Linked DNA regions of Thalassoroseus pseudoceratinae. Each later gene encodes a partner of the first gene's protein in a complex. Links are inferred from orthologs where the notes say so. Each region holds a gene or a part of one and is shown on either strand. Other genes may lie near its edges. The genes, in order: G6R38_RS20955 and G6R38_RS10275.

Region 1 (9,028 bases):
CACGGAAGTCGCGATTTTCAGTCTGGCGGACATCGCATCGTCGCGATCCATTCGGGTCGGTGGCGATGAACTCGATCAGGCCATCATCGACTACATGAAACAACACTTTTCGCTTCGAATTGGTGACCAAACGGCGGAGCAAGTCAAAATTGCCGCCGGGAGTGCGTATCCGCTCGACCAGGAATTGACGGCGGAAGTCAACGGTTTGGACACCATCAGCGGTGTGCCTCGCAAGGCCATCGTGACCAGCGAAGAAATCCGCGAGGCATTGCAAGACCCGCTCGAAGCGATTTTGGGCTGCGTGAAATCGACTATCGAAAGCTGTCACCCCGAACTCGTCGCCGACTTGGCTGACAACGGGTTGATTCTCACCGGTGGCGGAGCACTGTTGCGGAATTTGGATCAATTTTTGTGGGAACGACTTGGTATCCCCGTGCGGGCAGCGGACGATCCGCTCACGACTGTGGCGCGGGGAACGGCCATCTGCTTGGATCACTTCGCCCAATGGCGGGACAGTTTGGACTCCGGCGATCGCGACGTATAGAGGAGACGCAACCGATGAAAACGGAACTGCGAATCGTCGTGCTGCTTTCGCTCGTGGCGGTGGGGTTGTTGGCTGCTCCGAAACGGTGGGGGCAAACGCTCAAGCAATCCACGTACGATGCCCTGGAGCCGGGATTGCAAGTTTCCCATTCCACGCGGGATACGGTCAGTCAATGGATTGAGAATTGGCAACGACCGGCTGGAGTCGATCCACGAGTCGAGCAACTCGCCACCGAGGTGCGTCATTGGCAAGAACAAAGCCGACGTTGGCAAGCCGAAGCTGCCCAACTCCAAGAGCAGTTGACGCTCACACAGACACAAGGTGTCGCACCCTGGCCCGTCGCAAGTTCGGAACCGCTGTTCGTACCGGAGATGATCTCCGCGAATGTGCTCAGCCGGGAATCCGGATCGTTGTGGAAGTCGGCCACGCTGATTGATCTCGGCCGCAGTCACGGACTGATCGGCGATGAATTGGTCTTGGCGGACGAGTCCACGGTGATCGATCAAGGAACCGATGCAGGTTTGTCGGTGGGACGGTCGGTGTTCGCCGGTCGATGTGTCGTTGGTCGATTGCTGGAAGTCGGAAGTTCCGTCAGCGTCGTGCAACTGGTCACTGACGAGAAATACCGAGGGCTTGCAAGAATCGTGCGTCGCACCACGGATGGATTTGTCTACGGTGCCGAAGGCATTCTCGCTGGCACCGGAGGCGAAACGTGCATTTTGGAGCATGTGCCCGCGACCGAACCGGTCAGCGTGGGTGATGAAATTTTCTCCGCCAACCCCGATGAAACTGGCGGACATCCGATGTATTACGGGACGATTGTGGAGGCCGAGTTGTCAGCCGATCGTCAAACGTGGGCGATTCAGATTCAACCTGGATTTTCGCCCGGTTCTGCCTCGCAAGTGACGGTTCTGCGGGAAAAACCCAATCCCCTCCGCACCGCATCCGCCGAGCAACCCAAAGCGAACCGTTGACCCCAGCGTTCGTTTCGACCCGAAACCCAATACCACGGTGAGACCCGCCGACGACACCGAAGACGAGTTCCTCTCAATCGAAGCGGTGACATAGAGATGCAGCATCTCGGATTTTTACTCCTCATTTACACAGCCTTGGTTTGCCAAGTGACGGGAGTTTTGACCGGTCCCGTCGGACCGCATTACCTCGTCTTGGCTGTCGTGACTGCCGGGCTGACGTTACGCGGATGGTCGGCGTATGTCTGGGCAGCGATCGCGGGGTTACTGAGTGATGGCTTGATCGGTGGTCCGCTGGGAGTCGATATGCTGGTGGGCGTCTGGACGGTTTTCGGAATTCGTCGCTGGTTGGCAAGTCATTCCCAACGTGGCGAATCCGCTGGCATGACAGCCACCGTTAGCGTGGCAGCCGTGGCGATCTTCGCAGCATTGTTCTTTTCGCAAACCGCCCGATTACTCATCACCGGTCAGCAATCCGATCATGCCCAAGTTGTGCTTGCAGTCGCTGCGACGGGATTCTGCACTTTGGCCGTGGTGTTGATTTTCCTATGCGTGCAAGCATTTGTCCGCCGATTGGCCGTCCAACCCCTACCCCACGAAATCAATCTGTAAGCGATTCCACGTTGCCGATGAAGCCCCCACGGGATCACGCTCCGCGACTCCCGCTTTCGACAGACATCACCACCGATGCTCAACCAACCCCGAAGTCTGTTCGACGATGCAACCGATTCCATCACCGAATCGGGATGGCAAGTCGATAGCCGTCCGATCGGCCGACTCTGCTGGTTATTCGTGGGGTTCTCGGTTCCGATCTTGCTGATCGTTGTTCGTCTTGCGTACCTACAATTTGCCATCGGCTCAGATTTCGCCGCCCCTTATGCACAGACGACCGAAACCTTCGAAGACATCCCCACATCCGATGGACGGATTCTCACTCAGGACGGTCAAGTTCTTGCCGAAGACACCTTCGAGCTGAGCTTGCATATTCACTATCGCTGGCTGGAAGAACCTCCGAACGATGCGTGGTTGCGACAACAGGCGTTGGACCGATTAGATCGACTCGCCCGACGTGATCCGGTTCTCGTTCAACAAGCCAAGCAACAAGTCCAAGCGGATCGCGAAACGCTATGGCGGCGAATAGCCGAAGAAACCGGCACGCCAATCGATGAACTCAGTCAACGACGACAAGCCATCCAACAACGGGTCGAACGCATCGCGACCCATGTGAGAGAAAATCACGAACGAAAACTCAAAGCTCAGCAAACTCCGTTGGAAACTGCTCCCCAATCGGAATGGTGGGAACGGATTTGGCAGCGAATTCTAGATGAACTGACCAACGCCCCATCGCGAGAGCGTCGCGGTCCGATCGTGATTCGTGAGGAGTTGGACTATCACCCGCTGTTGGAATCGATCTCGTTACACACGGCGGCAAAGTTTGAATCGGCCCCGGACCAATTTCCCGGTCTGCTCGTACGACGGACTTCCTCACGAGTGTATCGAGACAGTTCGTTGGCTCCGCATGTGATCGGCGTGCGAACCCAAATCCAGGGAGACGAAATCCGAGCCCGTAAACAGCAATTTCCCGATGGCGACCCCTTGGCCTATCGGGAAGAAAACCGCGTCGGTCGCAGCGGAATCGAACGGCATCGCGAGCTCGTCTTGCATGGAATGCCCGGCCAAAAACGAATCGTCAAGAACCGACAAGGCGAGATCATCACGACCGAAGTCGTCCGGCATCCGCGACCAGGTCAAGATGTCACTCTGACCTTACACGCACCACTCCAACGACAGTTACAGTCCCTCCTTGCGAGGACATTGGCAGCCAGAACCGGCGAAAACGCCGACCCCGCAGCCGGAGCTGCGATTGTTGTGATGGATGTCCGCACCGGAGCCGTCGTGGCGGCGGTGTCTGCTCCCGATTACGACTTGAACGATCTCATCACCCCCACGGTCGACCGTTGGCAGGAACTATCATCCGACCCACGACGCCCATTCTTCAACCGTGTGACCCAAATGGCTATTGCCCCCGGTTCGGTCTTCAAAACATTGACCTCAATTGCCCTACTTGAGAGTGGGCAAATCGACCCTGATGCTCCGTTCTATTGTCGAGGATTTTTAGATAGTCCACAGAGTCATCGCTGTTATATCTATCGCCATTACGGTGTCGGCCATCAACACATTGGTTTGGCAGACGCGATCGCACAGTCTTGCAACGTCTACTTCTTTCACGGAGCCCGCGTCATCGGTGCCGAGCCAATCGTTGGCTGGGCCGACCGTTTCGGATTCGGCCGTCCGACCGGAATCGACCTCCCAAGCGAAGCAGCCGGACACGTGCCCTCACCGACCGATGAAGGAGCATGGTACAACGGTGACACGTTAGGGCTGGCGATCGGGCAAAGTCGCTTGGCGGTCACGCCACTGCAAATCACTCGCATGATGGCAGCGGTCGCGAATGATGGTCATCTCGTCACGCCGCATTTTGTGCAGCGAATCGGCGGACAGTTCACCAGCGGAAACACGTTATCGGAACCGATTCCCGGTCTCACGCCCGACACACTCGAACGCATCCGCGAGGGTCTGGAACGTGTCGTCGCTCACCCGGGTGGCACGGGATACAAAGCGGTCCGATCAAAGCTCGTTCAAATCGCTGGAAAGACGGGAACAGCGGAAGTCGGTGGCAAAGAAGACCACGCCTGGTTTGCCGGCTACGCCCCTGCAACTAGTCCTCGGTATGCGTTGACTGTCATTCTGGAACACGCTGGAAGCGGCGGAACCGCAGCCGGTCCGGTGGCTAAACAAACGGTGGAATCCCTAGTGCAACTTGGCCTGATCAACCAGAAAAGTAGCACTACAAACTAGCCATACACACGAACGACACATTCGCGATCTATTCACGATCCTGCATTAGTGATCGGTACTCTTCCTCTGAAATGCTATCAGTCAGATACCGATAGGAAAGAATATAGCGTTGAATGCGGATGGTATCCCGGTCGATAATATCGGGACGCAATAATGTTCGTTCAAGACTAGAGTTGTCGCGAAGATCCGAGAGCTTCACTTCCCGAGCAATCGGATTCGGTTTGCAGGCGATGACATACTCGGCGTAGGACTGATCCGACTCATGTGTCACAAGCGACAAGGCTTCTACAATTTCTTCGCGAAAGCCTTCGGCGCGGATATCGTCCAAAGTCACCGACGTATCTTCCACCACATCGTGCAACACCGCTACGATCTGAGCCGCCTCACCTTCCACACCCATCATGACACGAAGCGGATGCAGAATGTATGGCACACCACTTTTATCCTTCGTTCCCGAATGCGCTTTCGCAGCGATCTCAATTGCCTTCTCGATCGTAGCCACAACAAAACCCTTATGTCGACATGAACCATTCTGCAAACCAGCAAATTGCTAGATTCCGTTTTCGAGTCTCCAGACTAGACCAAAACGAGCTTTGGTCTAGTCGATCTCACCGCTCGCGCGATCAATACCGCTAAGACGACTAAAATAGCTACTTCTTCAGCCGATCAATCAAGTAGGTTGTCGAATTCGAATATTTCTCATGTTCTTGACCGGGGTGAACGAGCACCACATCTACACCCACTTCTTCGAGGCGTTCCGCGAGTTTGACGCCCATGATTCCCGAGTGTGTGGGATCTTTCGGAGACGCACCAACGACCGGAACTTCCCCACGATAGAATAGTGCGATCGGCGGATCGTCTTTGGAGACGTGCTCAATCGGCGAGTACTCTTGAATCCAAGGCAGAACTTTTTCTCGGTTCTCGATCAAACTATTGATATTCGGTAAACCGAATGCGTGTGCACCATAGCGATAGTTGGGCATCCATTCACGGAGTTCTTTTGGATCGAGAGACACCTGGGCTCCGTTGACGGCCGCGCAATAGAGGCGAGTCGACTCACGGGCGATGGGATCATCACTGTCTGGGTCGGCCAAGTCATCATGAAATGCTAGCCAAAGAGATGAACACGCCCCGGCCGACCCGCCAGTCGCCCCAATGCGTTTTTTATCCAAGTTCCATTCGCTAGCTTTTGATCGCACGAATTGTAATGCACGGGCCGCGTCCTCTAACGGAGCTTTTACCGGCGGAATGACTTTGTCTTGGACGGCATTTTGAACATAGCGATAGTTGATCGCCACCACAGAAATCCCGTTCTGCAAAAACGCCTTCGGATTCGTCTTCTTATCACCTCCTCGCCAACCACCGCCGTGAATGTAAAAAACCACGGGCGTCGGTTGATCGGATTTCGCTGGATAGAAATCTAACACTTGCCGAGGGTGGGTCCCGTATGGCACATCCTTGAGAGTCTTCAGTTCCTCGGCAAAACTTTGAGTTGCCAATGTCACAAGTAACAGCGTTGCTAGTATCGACTTCATCAGTAGTTCCATCGTGGCAAGTGGTTCAGGAGAGAGACACGGAGTCACTGGTCCAACACTCAGATTATGCAGCGACGGCGTTGGGATTCCTAGTCACTCCCGACGAACCCCATTCCGTGCCGACTACCACCATTGCATTGTGTAGTAGTGGAAACGATGAAGAGCGGCATTCCTAAGCGGTTGATCGAGGAAAGGTTCCCATAGCGGTTTTGTTTCTTGCAAACGTGCAGCGAGACACACTTTGGCACCTTGACAAGCGGTCCAATGCTGCGGACGTGATGATGCTGTTCTTGAGGACCGATAACCGAATGACGTCTCAGCTGCCTGCGCATACATCGCGCGAACGCCATCTCGGATAATCGCATCATCGCAGTTCAAGAGTGGTGCAATGGCACAAAGCCCGCTGGCATCCAGAGGGTGTTCGCTGATTTGCACCGCCGGTGCCGGATGCCCCGCGAGCACCCATCGGGAATTGGCCGTGTGAACTAACATATCGACCGGCAATACAAGGTACAGCCAAATGAAGAAACACACCGTCCAGAGTTGTCGTCTTAATAGCCAAAGGAAACTGGCATTCTGGGTCACTTTTCGCAAGACCAGCAAAAACCCGACAATCACGGAACAGATGCCAAGCACGCCGACAACTCGCATTCGCGTCATGCCATTGAATTGGATGTAGATCCCAAGTCGGTTGAAGACGGCCATCGCGAGCAAACCATTCTCCACAGACCACACCCACCCCCATTTCCGTAGATTCGGGCAGCGAGGATCCTGCAAGACGGGTCCACGAAAAACCATGGAGAGAACAACCGTTGCTAGGGCCAACGCGAATGTCAACCAAGCCGCTCCTTGATGAGCATAGCCGGAGTAGTAAAAACCATCTGGGAATTCGCGGAACCACAACGTCCGGAACTCAAAGACGAGATACAACGCAAAGAGGATGATGACCGCCACCAATGTATTGCGGTACGCCGTATAGAGTTGGTTTACCGACTGGTCCGTGCTTTCAGACGATTCTTGCTCCGTCGGTTCGAGCGAATCTACGACCGGTAACGTGAACGGAAGTGGCCGCCAAAGCCCGACCGTGAACCAAGCAACAGTGCCCCACCAAACCACTTGTAATGGCTTCGGAAGAAAACTCGAGAAGGAATCTCCAAACCACTCGACGAATCGGGAGAGGTTGCCTCCGACCAGTTCCGCCAAATCGGGATTCGCCATCACGAAGATCGCGCCAAACACAAGGACGGCCATCGCCGGCAACGCAACACCGAGTCCCCCAGATCGCGAGACCCCCAATTTCGGCTGACCGAGTCTGGCCCCGTATTGAATCAGTCCAAGCAAACCGGCGGGCAATATCTGCACAAGATACTGAAAGAACTGGGCAAAGAACGGGAGTCGCCCTGCGAGGGTCATTCCAACAACAACCACTAACGCGAATCCCGCAAGCAACAAACCGACCGATCCCAACCACGCCAGGCGAATGGCGGCGACGAGCAACATGGTCGTTGCCACGATGAAATCCAGTCCGAACCGTGGTCTCGGTGAGCCAACCGCTAGCAGCACTGGAAACGCCGCCAACAACACCGCCACCCCGAAATACCCATGGCCGTGATAGACCGTCGCATCGGCAATCGCCACCGTGACCAACAAAGTCAGCACTTCTCGCACACGGACGGGAGCAGCATTCCACCACGGTGTGATGCCGGCACTTCGGGTCCGTTCAGCTTCCAAGTCGGCCATGCTCTCTCCTTCGGCGTGTCAATGTGAATTCATTTCAGCCTATCAACTCCAACCGATCGAAACTTTTTCTTGATACCGAAATCACGCGAACCCTCAGCCTAATTTCAGGGCATCACTGCCCGTAAAGTCATCACTGCAAGTATGTTCGGGCATGTCTGAGATTGCTAATGAAGATTTTTAGGGGCCTGCAAGTCCCTACCACCGCCTGTCTTAAGAAACTTTTGCCTTGTTCAGAGGCCACACTTGTGTACATTGAGGGAATTGGCATCGGTATTGCTTTATGTCTGAGTGAACTCTCTTTGACTCTATTCTTATGGAAGTCCTATGCAACGTTCGCAGCACGTCCCTCGACGCGGATTTACGCTCATTGAATTGTTGGTGGTCATTGCGATCATCGCGATTTTGATCGCCTTGCTTCTCCCTGCGGTTCAACAAGCCCGGGAAGCGGCTCGTCGAACTCAATGCCGGAACAACCTGAAACAACTCGGGATCGCTCTGCACAACTACCACGACACCGCCCGCAAGTTCCCGCCAGCTGGTGTGGGATACGGCTGGTGTACCGGGGCTGGCGACGATTATATCACGAATGCGAACGGGCTTTCATTTTTGTTGCCCTACATCGAGCAAAACAATTTGGCTGAGAGTATCGATAGCCTGCATGCCCACCAAGGATTTGAAGGCGGCGGTTGCTGCAGTTACTCCGGTAACACCAACGGGACACTTGCGGGAGACCCAGCCGTCAACGCACAAGCCATGACGACCTTAATCGACGCCCTGCTATGCCCGTCCGATCCCGGCCGTACCCACCTCGGAACGGGCTACCACTACGGCGTGACCGTAAGCCCCGGTGGAGCCAAGACTTGTTACGATTTCATTTCATCTCGTAGCATCCTTGGCAACTGCAATTACTGGAAGAACGCCGGAGCAAGCCGCTACATGTTTGGTCATAACAGCACGACACGCGTGGCAGACGTGACGGACGGAACAACCAACACCCTGATGGTCGGCGAAACGACGTTGGAAGTTGCCAATGGTGAGCCCAACCCCTGGGGATACCGGGGTTGGGTGCAATCGGGTGTTGATCCGAACGGCGGACTCAACGTCTGGGACATTCCCACCAGCACCGGACGACCACAGCTCGGAAACCTGAATAGCTGGGGTCAAGCCGGAAGTCTCCATCCCGGCGGATGCCACTTCGCAATGGGTGACGGTTCGGTGCGATTCATCTCCGAGAACGTCAGCAACACCACCCTGGTCCAGTTGGCCCGCATGGGTGACGGGACGGTTGTTGAACTTCCATAAGTTCTGTGCCAGTTCTGATTCTTGTTCTGATCTCAATCCCCCCGAATCCACGGCTTTCGTGGATCATCGGGGGACCT
Region 2 (9,019 bases), on another replicon or contig:
AAAACGAACGAGTCCAGGCACGAGAGCACTATGAACAAGCACAGCGAATCCGTGAGCAGGCTCTTCAGAGAATCGACACGTCCGAGCAGCAGCGACTGAAACTCGAACGGGATCTCGGCAAGGGATGGTTCAACTTAGCGCAAGTTTTCGATAACGCAGAGGCAGCCCGTGAGGCATACGAGCGAGCGGCGGAAGCGTTCCGGAAAGTCATCGAGGCGGAACCGGCGGATCAGCAAAACCGCTTCCGCTTGGCGCTCTGCTACCGAGCGTTGGGAGATGACCTCGTCCAACAAGAACGATTTGGAGCGGCCATCGACGAATTCAAGAAGGCATCCGAGGAGTTCTTCGTTCTGACGGTTCAAAACCGTCAGGTCGATGACTACGCCCAAGAGTACGTGGTCACGCAACTGACGTTAGGGGATCTGCACCGCGATGTGGGAGACTTTCGCAAGGCGAGCATTGCCTACGACGAAGCGTTGGAGGTGTTGCTCCCGCTGTTGAGTCGCTCACCTTCGGCTCCATTGATGACGGCGGCGGCTCAGACACACCATGCGCTAGGACATGTCCTTTCCCAACTCGGTCAGCATAGCGCAGCGGTTGATCAGTTCGAGAAAGCACTGTCGCATTGGCAACAGCATGAGCAAACAAGTCAGACCATCGCACCACAACACATTTGGGACCGTGCCACGTTGCACCATGATACCGCGAAGGCATTCGCCACACTCGGTGAACCGTCGGCTGTCGTCGAGAATTACATAGCTGCGATTCAGCTGCTTGCAAAATTCCCACATACCGATGCAGACGCGATGTCAATTGTGTACCAGCAAGGAATGCTGTGCATCGATCTCTGTGACGCAATCCAGCGGTCGGATACGCTGGGCATTTCCCTTGCTTTGCAAACCCGAATCGAAGCCTTGGATTTGTTGCGGCAGACAATCACTCGAATCCAGCCGCTCACGAAGGACATCCCGGAGTTTCAGGCGGTTTATGAGGAACTTTCAGCTCTCTTGCTGCGAATCCCCGAGCGACTGCCGGCGAAAGCCGAAAAGCCCGCGAACTTCTGATAGCGAAGTTCACGGGCTTCGTTGTTTTCAATTTCTCAGATCACGTGAGTCGTCTCACCAGCCGAGATAGACAGGGCTGAGACCGCAAGCACCATATGCGGCGTAGCCATAACCGTAGCCGTAAGGGTAATACGGAGCGTAGCCAGCCCATCCGAAACCGCCGTATCCTGGCGGATAGGCGTAAACAGGATAGGCAACCGGCGAGAATGGCACGTAATTGGAGTAGGTGAACACTGGGGCGTAGTAGTCAACATACGGTGCCCAGAGATAGCCGGCGGTCCAGTATGCCGGATAGCCGCTGTAGCCGTAGATCGAGTATCCGCAGGTGTTGTAGCAGCCTTGGAAGCCATAAGACCCACAGCATCCATAGGCACTCATGTCGGCGGGTTGGCCGCTGTCAGCCGATTGACCGGCGTCAGCCGAATCCGATACTTCCGATTCAGGATATGCCGGGGCAGCTCCGGCTGCCGCGTCTTCTTGAGCCGCAGAAATTTGTGTCATGCACGCGACCATTGCCAACGCACTCAACATTCGCCATGCCAGTTGTTTCATACCATTCCCCCTGGTGAATATTCTTGAAGTTCATACCGCAAACTCGAACCGAAGACGCGGCGCAATATCTCCCGCGACTCTCCCAAATTACCAGCCAATCGCGAGACACTCAAGTTTTTGGTGATCGAATCGCCAGAGATTTCGGGGAAACTTCCTCAGGGTGTATCGATCCGGTGAAGATGTTGCCGAAAATCAACCACCAAGTTCCTGACGCAGTCGCTGAAAGTCGTCACCCAAACGCCCGAGTTCATTCCGAAGCGTGAGGACATCATCCCGCAACTTCTGATTGTCTTCCCGGAGGGCGACCACTTCGCTTTGGAGTTCGGTGAATTGCTCAGTCGTCACGGCATTTGCCGCGATCGCTGCGGGGGTTGCCTGCGATCGTGGGGCCGATACGGGTTCATCAAAGTCCTGAGATTCGTCTGCGTCGTCCGTCGGCTGGAGAACCATATTCTCCTTGGCTCGGTAGAAACCGTGATCGACCATCGTGCCGCGGCGTTCAAGGTTGCCGCTGCTTTGCACCCAGCTTTGATCCAACATGCCCGCGAGTGCTTCACGGAGTTGTTCCAGGTTCTCGATGGGAACCATTCGACTTGCGCGAGCACGAAGTTCACCGAGCCGCTGTTTGCCGCGGAGCAGAAGTTCGCCCATGATTGCCAACTGCGGTTCGGTAATCGTCAGCCGATGCCGAATGTAATGCCGATAACGGGGGGCACGTCCAGAATCGGTGTGAATCTCCCCAACCAGGCCCATTTCTCGGAGTTGCTCGAGAACATCAGCGACCTGGTCTTCGCTGTACCCGGTTACGGGATCCCGGTTACTTTTCTGATTGCAGCCCGTCGTCAATGCTTTCAACGTCAACGGGTAAGAATCTGGGGTGGTTAACCCCTTTTCAATCAATGTGCCAATCACTCGCCGTTGTTGTCTGGTGAGTTCGGTGAGTGGAACGGAACTTTCTTCCGGTGGCGTCTCCAACATCTCTTGCGGACTCCTTCAGCAATTTCCAACGTTGTGACAAACTCACTTGGCGGCCAACAATTCTTTGACCAAGGGAATCACATCCGCTTCATACGTGAATTCCCCGGCGCTGTTCGCATCGAATCGTTTCGCCACATTCCCATCCTGCCCGTAGACGTAAATTGCCGGCAACGATCCCAATTTGAGTTTGTCGTAGAGTTTCTCGTCGGCAACATTCGACATCACGTTCGTCAGCGTTGCGTTCTGCGAATTCAGGAACTCCATGACAAATTCCCGGTTCGATTCCGGTTTGCCGTTCCCCTGGTAATCCATGTTGAACGAGATGCATTTGACCTGTTCCGGATAAGACGCCTGCAATTTCACAAGGTTGGGAAACTCCTGCATGCAAGGCAGACAATGGTTCGACCAAAGATCGAGGACCACGACTTTTCCACGGTGTTTGGCGACGATTTCCTGGGTTTGCTCCCAGTTGAGCGTTTGCAACTCGACATCGCTTTTCGCGACCGGTTTGCTCTCTGGTTGAGAAGGCTTTTCCTCGGATTCGTTCGTTTTTTCGGGCGTCTTGTTTGCGTCTTCCGCGGGCGTTTCTTCTTCGAGTAGCAACTTGACTTGCGGAATCACGTCGGAACGAATTGGCAGCGGGCTGTCTTTGTCACTATCGAGCGAAACACTAATTTTGTGCCGCAACTTGCCGGTCTTGTCGTACAGGAAAATCGCCGGAAAGCGAACCGAGCCGGTGGACATCAACAATTCAAACTGCGGTGCGACAGAAAGCAGATGCCGAAAGTTCGCTTCATGTTCGGTCAAGAACTTCTGAACCGCTTTGACACGAGTTTTACGATCGTCGGTATCGTTGAGCGCGGAATTGAGATTGACACTCACAAACTCGACGTCTTCGTCTCGGAAGATCTTCGCCATCCGGACAAATTCGTTGATTTCCTCCTCAACGAACTTGGTTCCTTCACTCCAAAACATGACCGCCGTAACCGAACCGGGTGACGACTCAATCGAGGCGGCAGTTTCTGCCCACGGTTGGTAGGCGACCTCTGGCTCACCTGGCAACGGTCCTCCCAAGTCTTCCTGCGGAGGTTTGACTTCGCCGTTGTCATCATCCGTCTTCGAGGAAGAGCAGCCAACCGCCGTGCATAATGCCAGAACCAAAACCAGTAACCGGCTACAGGGATGGATGTATTGTCTCATTGTCAGGCCCATAAATTATTCCGCGACAGTTGTTGTCTTAGATGCCCTCGATTGTGGCGAACACTTGACCAAATCGCAAGTTACGGTCGAGCTGCCAAGGGCGTGATGAAATCGCTGTTCGCGCGGAAGCGAGTTTCCGTTACACAGATACCCGAACCGCAACCGAGTCGATTTGGGCCCTCCCGGCATGTCACAAAGGGATCACAACGAACGAATTCGCAGGACACCTTGGCTTCTGGTGTTTTGCCCGCTGGCGTTGATGTTGATCGGGCTGACCGGTATCGATCGCGGCGATGCATTGGCAACAAGTGGAGATTACTTCTCCAAGCAAGCGGTCTGGATGTGTCTCGCGATGCCCGCCATGTTGGCCGCGACATGGATTCCCTACCGACTCTTCAAACCGCTCGTATGGCCCTTGTTTCTGGTCAGTGTAATCCTGCTCATCGCGGTTTTCTTCTTGCCGGCACGCAACGGTTCTCGACGATGGATTCCGCTGGGGCCAATTAGTCTTCAGCCGTCCGAATTGACGAAGCTAGCGTTTATTTTGGCGTTGTCGCGTTACCTGATGTATCGCCGGAACTACCGGCAACTCACGGGGTTACTGATCCCGTTTCTGGTGGCTATGGTGCCGATTGGGCTCATCCTGCGAGAGCCCGACCTGGGAACATCGCTTGTCTTCATTCCCGTCCTGTTCGGAATGCTGTTCACAGCCGGTGCTCGCCCCCGACATTTGATCTCGCTTGTCTTGCTTGGCGTCAGTCTCACGCCTGTGCTTTGGATGGGCATGAGTGCCGAACAGAAATCACGGGTGGTCACATTGTTCACACAGGCTGACGGTGGACCGGCTCCGCGTGGTGACGGCTACCACCTTCACCAATCGAAGCAAGTCTTGGCGTTGGGGGGCCCGTGGGGGAGTGAATTGGGCGGCATGTCGGTGACCAATCCGTATGCTTACCACCTTCCGGCAGCTCGGACCGACTTTGTGTTCTGTTTGATCGGCGAACGCTGGGGTTTCGGGGGTTGTGTGCTGACTTTGGGGCTGTATCTGTGTCTGATTGGTCGAGGACTTCTCGTCGCTGCCGCGACTCGGGAACCGTTTGGGCGATTGGTGGCTGTTGGAATCGTGACGCAATTCGCAACTCAGGCCATCATCAACGCCGGAATGACCGTTGGCCTGATGCCCATCACCGGCCTGACCTTGCCGCTCCTGAGCTACGGTGGTTCAAGCTTGGTGGCGACGTGTTTTTCGATCGGTCTACTGATCAATATCGGTATGCACCCCGGCTACGAGATGCATGGCGACCCGTTCCGCTTCGATTGATTGCACGCAACCAATCCAGCGACTATTCCGCGATTGTCAGACGGTTGACGATTTCCGGATGCTCCGCAGCGACATCCGTTCTTTCACCGGGATCGTTCACTAAGTCGTAGAGCAACACATCGTTCACACCCGCGGATTTCACGGCTTTCCATGGCCCCAAACGAGCCGCCTGTGCCATCCGGTACCGCCAATACAAAACCCGTTCGGCTAATTCTCTCCGGCCGTAAATCTCTGGCATCAGAGAAGTTCCGGGGAGAAATGTCGGTTTTTGAATTGCCCAGGCCAGTTCCGCGAGTGTTGGATGCAAGTCCCAAACGACCGCTGGTGGCAATCCGAGGCGATTCGTGGGAAAGAAGCCGGGGAATCGAGCGATCAACGGAACCTGCAGGTTGGCCTGCCCCAACCCGTGCGGTGCAAATTGATACGGACCCAGACTTCCGAGTCCATTCAAAGCAGCGGCGTTGTTCGGGTCTGGACCGGTGAACGCGGTGAAAAAGACAGCCGTTCGGTTTGTCAGTCCCAGGACCTCCAAACCACTGAGTATCCGTCCCACATCTTGGTCCATCATCATCAGACCGGCGGCATAGCGGTTTGCAGTTTGACCCAACCCGTCGCGGGTCGGTGGAATTCGATCCAACAACGCTGCGGGATACCCCATGTAGTTGGGCAGATGGAGCTGAAGATAAAACGGACGTCGTCCGCCACGCTGTGTCCGAAAGAACCGTAGCGATTCCCGCACGAATAAGTCGCCCGCAGTAAACCCAGGCTGTGCATTGTTTTGCGCGATTGGTTGAAGGGGTTGTTCCTCACCGAGCCAGATATTGTCTGGCGTGGGATCATCCATCGCAGAGTAGGGCAGCACGCCCATCCATTCATCAAATCCATGATTGAGCGGGGTGTCGAGCGGTGCGTTGTCCGGAGCGCCCCAAACGCCGATGAAGCCCGTGTCATAACCGGCCTGCCAAAGCGTCTCGGCGACATTGCAGCGGCTGTTTCGAAGTTGGAAACGTGGTTCGGCTTCCTCATCGGCTTGACTCGGCAGTTGTCCCGTCAGCAGCGACCACCGGGAAGCCAATGGATCAGGACTCGCACCGTGAAAACTCAGAAATCGAACCCCATTCTCAGCCATTCGATCCAAGTTCGGCGTGATCGTGGGTTCTTGTCCATAGACCCCCAAATCATTTGCAGCCAAGCGGGGGGCAACAATCATCACGATATTCGGCGAACGTGCCGGGTTCATCACACGGACCTGGCGATTGGCGTCACGGATGGCTTCCCGATTGGATCGTTTCATCCGTTCCAATTTGCGAAGAGCCTCGTTCGCTTGTTCCAATCCATTCTGGACTTCCGCCGGAACTGCAATCGGAGAAAGAGTTTGCAGTTGATCAATTACGGAATCCAACCCCAGGGAATCCGTTGTGGATTCTGTCTTGGTTGATTCTTCGGCGGATTTGGCGACGTTGAACAATGTGGCTTGCTGACCACAACCGCTCAAACAGAGTCCGCACACCAGGCACAGAAGGACCGACGGAACGCGGAGAATACGATCAACAAGGTGACTCATCGTGTACCGACCTGTTTTCTTGTGGAAATTCAATTTCCAACGAGATGCAAGTTGCATGCCGATGGGTTCGACTGTCCGGTTTGTCGGTGTCTTCCGCAATGGTCCTGTTGTTCCGGTTGTGACGGTTATCGGTGTGCATCACGTAATATCGAATTCGCGGTTCCTTCCTGACCGATGTTCAAGGGCAGAGCAGCTAACAAGTATTCATGGCGTGCTTTGTCTCCCGGGAATGTGCAGAACACTGAATTCTTCACGTTCGCCGGAGACACAGAAGACCGGAGTACGGTCGTCTGCCCGAATGGGGAACAAATCCCTGGCCTTTTTGAGCATGGAAAGGAATCCCGCTCATGTATCTGTTGCCCTTAGTCCTGGTGGGAGCTTCCCTAGGAGCGGACGTCGCATCCTTTGACGGAGTCTCGACCCAATCAAACGCACCAGTCATTCATACCGTTCAGCCTCAAGTCATCGACTTCGCCAGCTACAACGGCACCAGCGCCCATGTGGTGTCTCATCCAGGAATACAACACGTCAGCGCTTGCGCCCCGAGTTGCACCGCATCCCCAACTTCGTGTGCAACATCCGTCTGTGGACCGTTCGCCCAGGACTCTGTTTGCCAGTCTCATGGAGGTCAGTACTACGGCGGATGCGTCTCGACTAACGCGTGTCTCGCCTGTGGAGGTGGACTTGGCTATGGCAGCCAGTATGGCGATGGAAGCGGCTATTGCGAAGCCTGTCGAGGTGGCTCTCCGCACGCTTGGCAATACGGATATGCCGGTGACGATTGCAACAACGGCTGCTGCTGGTTAGACGAGTGCTGGAACGATCACCTGATGCAAAATTGTGTGGGCCCTGGCGACTTGTATCCTCACTACGCCTACTATCCCAAGTTCCACGGCTACTACTACTTCCGCCCCTACAACTACATCCATGTGGAACGGGATGCAGCACTCGCGGCGGCGATGGGCGGTGATGTCCGGGCTCCATACAGCACCGAGTTCCTGAAGCCAATGTTCCAAAGCTTCGCGACGAACTCGCCTCTTCCGCCTCAAGATGAGAAGCGTCCGTTCGATGCCAAGCTCCCCAAATTGGAAGACTTGGTCGGTGGCCAATCCAACAAGGTTCCTGCTCCACCCCGAACGGAAACAATGCCGGAATACGAACCACCGGCCCCGGCTCCAGCCGCACCGCTGAGCATCCCAGGAATCTGATTCCCAGCGACACCATCACGGACGACGGAACCACAGACAATCGAATCCGAAAACATCAGCCCGATGGAATTCAATTTCCATCGGGCTGAGTCTATTTCAAGGTCGCATGAGGCCGATCGCTAACCAACGTTTGCGGATTGGTGCCCAGATCGAACACATAATAGTTTCCAGCCGTATACACAATCGGCGAATCTAACGGGTAGGGCAGGGGAATGTCCGATTCCGGCATGTCTCCACCAGTCCGAAGACTTCGAGCCCGATCTTTCACCTCTCGAATTTGCTGGTCACGAAGAAGCGACGTCTCGATATTCGCAACCAGGTAGCGAATCGGTGTGTTCCGATGAGCTTGCCAAATCTCTTGACGACGGCTTGGCAGAAACACGAGCAATTCCAACGTGTACACATACCGGGTTGGTGGCGTGAGCCTCATGCGGTCATACAACGCGACCAGTTCCGAGTTGTAACACCATACGTCCCGCGTCCCGACCTCATTCTCGGCCAAAAAGTCCGCGACTTTGTCAATGTCCTCGAGTTGTCGGTTTGCGGTTGCTCCGCCAAGTCGCTCAGCAACACGAACCGGCAGGGGTGACCGAATACTTGGCCACCATAGCCCCAGGCGTTCGAATCGCAGAAGCGGAGAACAAAGAACTGCAACTGTGACAAACCCAAGAACGCCAACACGCCCGAGACTCGAAACACGAGAGCGAAAGGACATCGCGACGACCACGATCCCCAATAGAATCGGTGCCACATGAATGTAGTGAAATAAGTGTTGAAGCGCGAATGCCTGAATGGTCCAAGTCAGATAGCAAATTGAAAGCAACGCGACCGGAAGATCACTGTCGGTGCGATCTGCCCGGAAACTTCGCCGAATCGCCAAACATGCGACGGGAACAGCCAACACATGCAGCCAGACCCACGGCGACAGGAAATAGAGCAATTCGAGATACCGTATGAATGTCTTGTGGGCTTGACCACTCGTGGCGTACTCGGGATTCCACTTAGTCATTGTTTCCCAGAAGGCCGACCAGCATCCGACTGACATCATCCAACCAACACCCGCACCACCGATGATCAGCCCTCCGACGAGCAGTCCAGCCGAATCCACAGCTATTCGCCGCCACTGCCGGGT

Evidence for each region.
Region 2: the proteins of G6R38_RS20955 (region 1) and G6R38_RS10275 are in contact, whole or in part, in a crystal structure (PDB 6PL5), measured with the Thermus thermophilus proteins. The link is inferred for Thalassoroseus pseudoceratinae from one-to-one orthologs. Residues at the interface, in WP_223903432.1 of Thermus thermophilus: Arg4, Ile5, His6, Leu8, Ala9, Phe12, Ala15, Leu16, Leu19, Gly20, Arg22, Ala23, Trp24, Leu26, Gln27, Val28, Tyr31, Tyr34, Leu36, Leu43, Thr45, Asp47, Lys156, Gln157, Gly158, Ser160, Val184, Leu201, Glu202; in WP_223903423.1 of Thermus thermophilus: Phe161, Val165, Phe168, Val169, Leu172, Pro198, Tyr199, Glu202, Tyr211, Arg212, Asp213, Gln220, Val221, Gln223, Ser224, Ile226, Ala227, Ile228, Gly229, Ser230, Gly266, Phe267, Val270, Leu274, Tyr277, Gly278, Leu281, Phe285, Leu289, Arg297.

The regions. Positions count from the first base shown.
Region 1 is NZ_JAALXT010000006.1:89,501-98,528, forward strand. Bases 1,853-4,788 are described here. They hold G6R38_RS20955 (peptidoglycan D,D-transpeptidase FtsI family protein), read left to right. Parts: upstream 1,853-2,202; coding sequence 2,203-4,374; downstream 4,375-4,788. Other genes in these bases: mreD (rod shape-determining protein MreD), read left to right, coding at 1,853-2,127; G6R38_RS20960 (hypothetical protein), read right to left, coding at 4,403-4,788. Also shown: G6R38_RS20940 (rod shape-determining protein), read left to right, coding at 1-544; rod shape-determining protein MreC, read left to right, coding at 559-1,518; more of mreD, read left to right, coding at 1,615-1,852; more of G6R38_RS20960, read right to left, coding at 4,789-4,807; G6R38_RS20965 (alpha/beta hydrolase), read right to left, coding at 5,025-5,909; G6R38_RS20970 (DUF4153 domain-containing protein), read right to left, coding at 6,033-7,649; G6R38_RS20975 (DUF1559 domain-containing protein), read left to right, coding at 7,974-8,951. UniProt on the Escherichia coli protein: Catalyzes cross-linking of the peptidoglycan cell wall. Responsible for the determination of the rod shape of the cell. Is probably required for lateral peptidoglycan synthesis and maintenance of the correct diameter during lateral and centripetal growth.
Region 2 is NZ_JAALXT010000002.1:1,218,434-1,227,452, reverse strand. Bases 3,122-6,048 are described here. They hold G6R38_RS10275 (FtsW/RodA/SpoVE family cell cycle protein), read left to right. Parts: upstream 3,122-3,981; coding sequence 3,982-5,115; downstream 5,116-6,048. Other genes in these bases: G6R38_RS10270 (sulfatase-like hydrolase/transferase), read right to left, coding at 5,138-6,048; G6R38_RS10280 (TlpA disulfide reductase family protein), read right to left, coding at 3,122-3,794. Also shown: G6R38_RS10295 (serine/threonine-protein kinase), read left to right, coding at 1-1,064; G6R38_RS10290 (hypothetical protein), read right to left, coding at 1,119-1,616; G6R38_RS10285 (DUF480 domain-containing protein), read right to left, coding at 1,809-2,594; more of G6R38_RS10280, read right to left, coding at 2,637-3,121; more of G6R38_RS10270, read right to left, coding at 6,049-6,679; G6R38_RS10265 (hypothetical protein), read left to right, coding at 7,178-7,486; G6R38_RS10260 (hypothetical protein), read left to right, coding at 7,510-7,887; G6R38_RS10255 (hypothetical protein), read right to left, coding at 7,979-9,019. UniProt on the Escherichia coli protein: Peptidoglycan polymerase that is essential for cell wall elongation. Also required for the maintenance of the rod cell shape. Functions probably in conjunction with the penicillin-binding protein 2 (mrdA).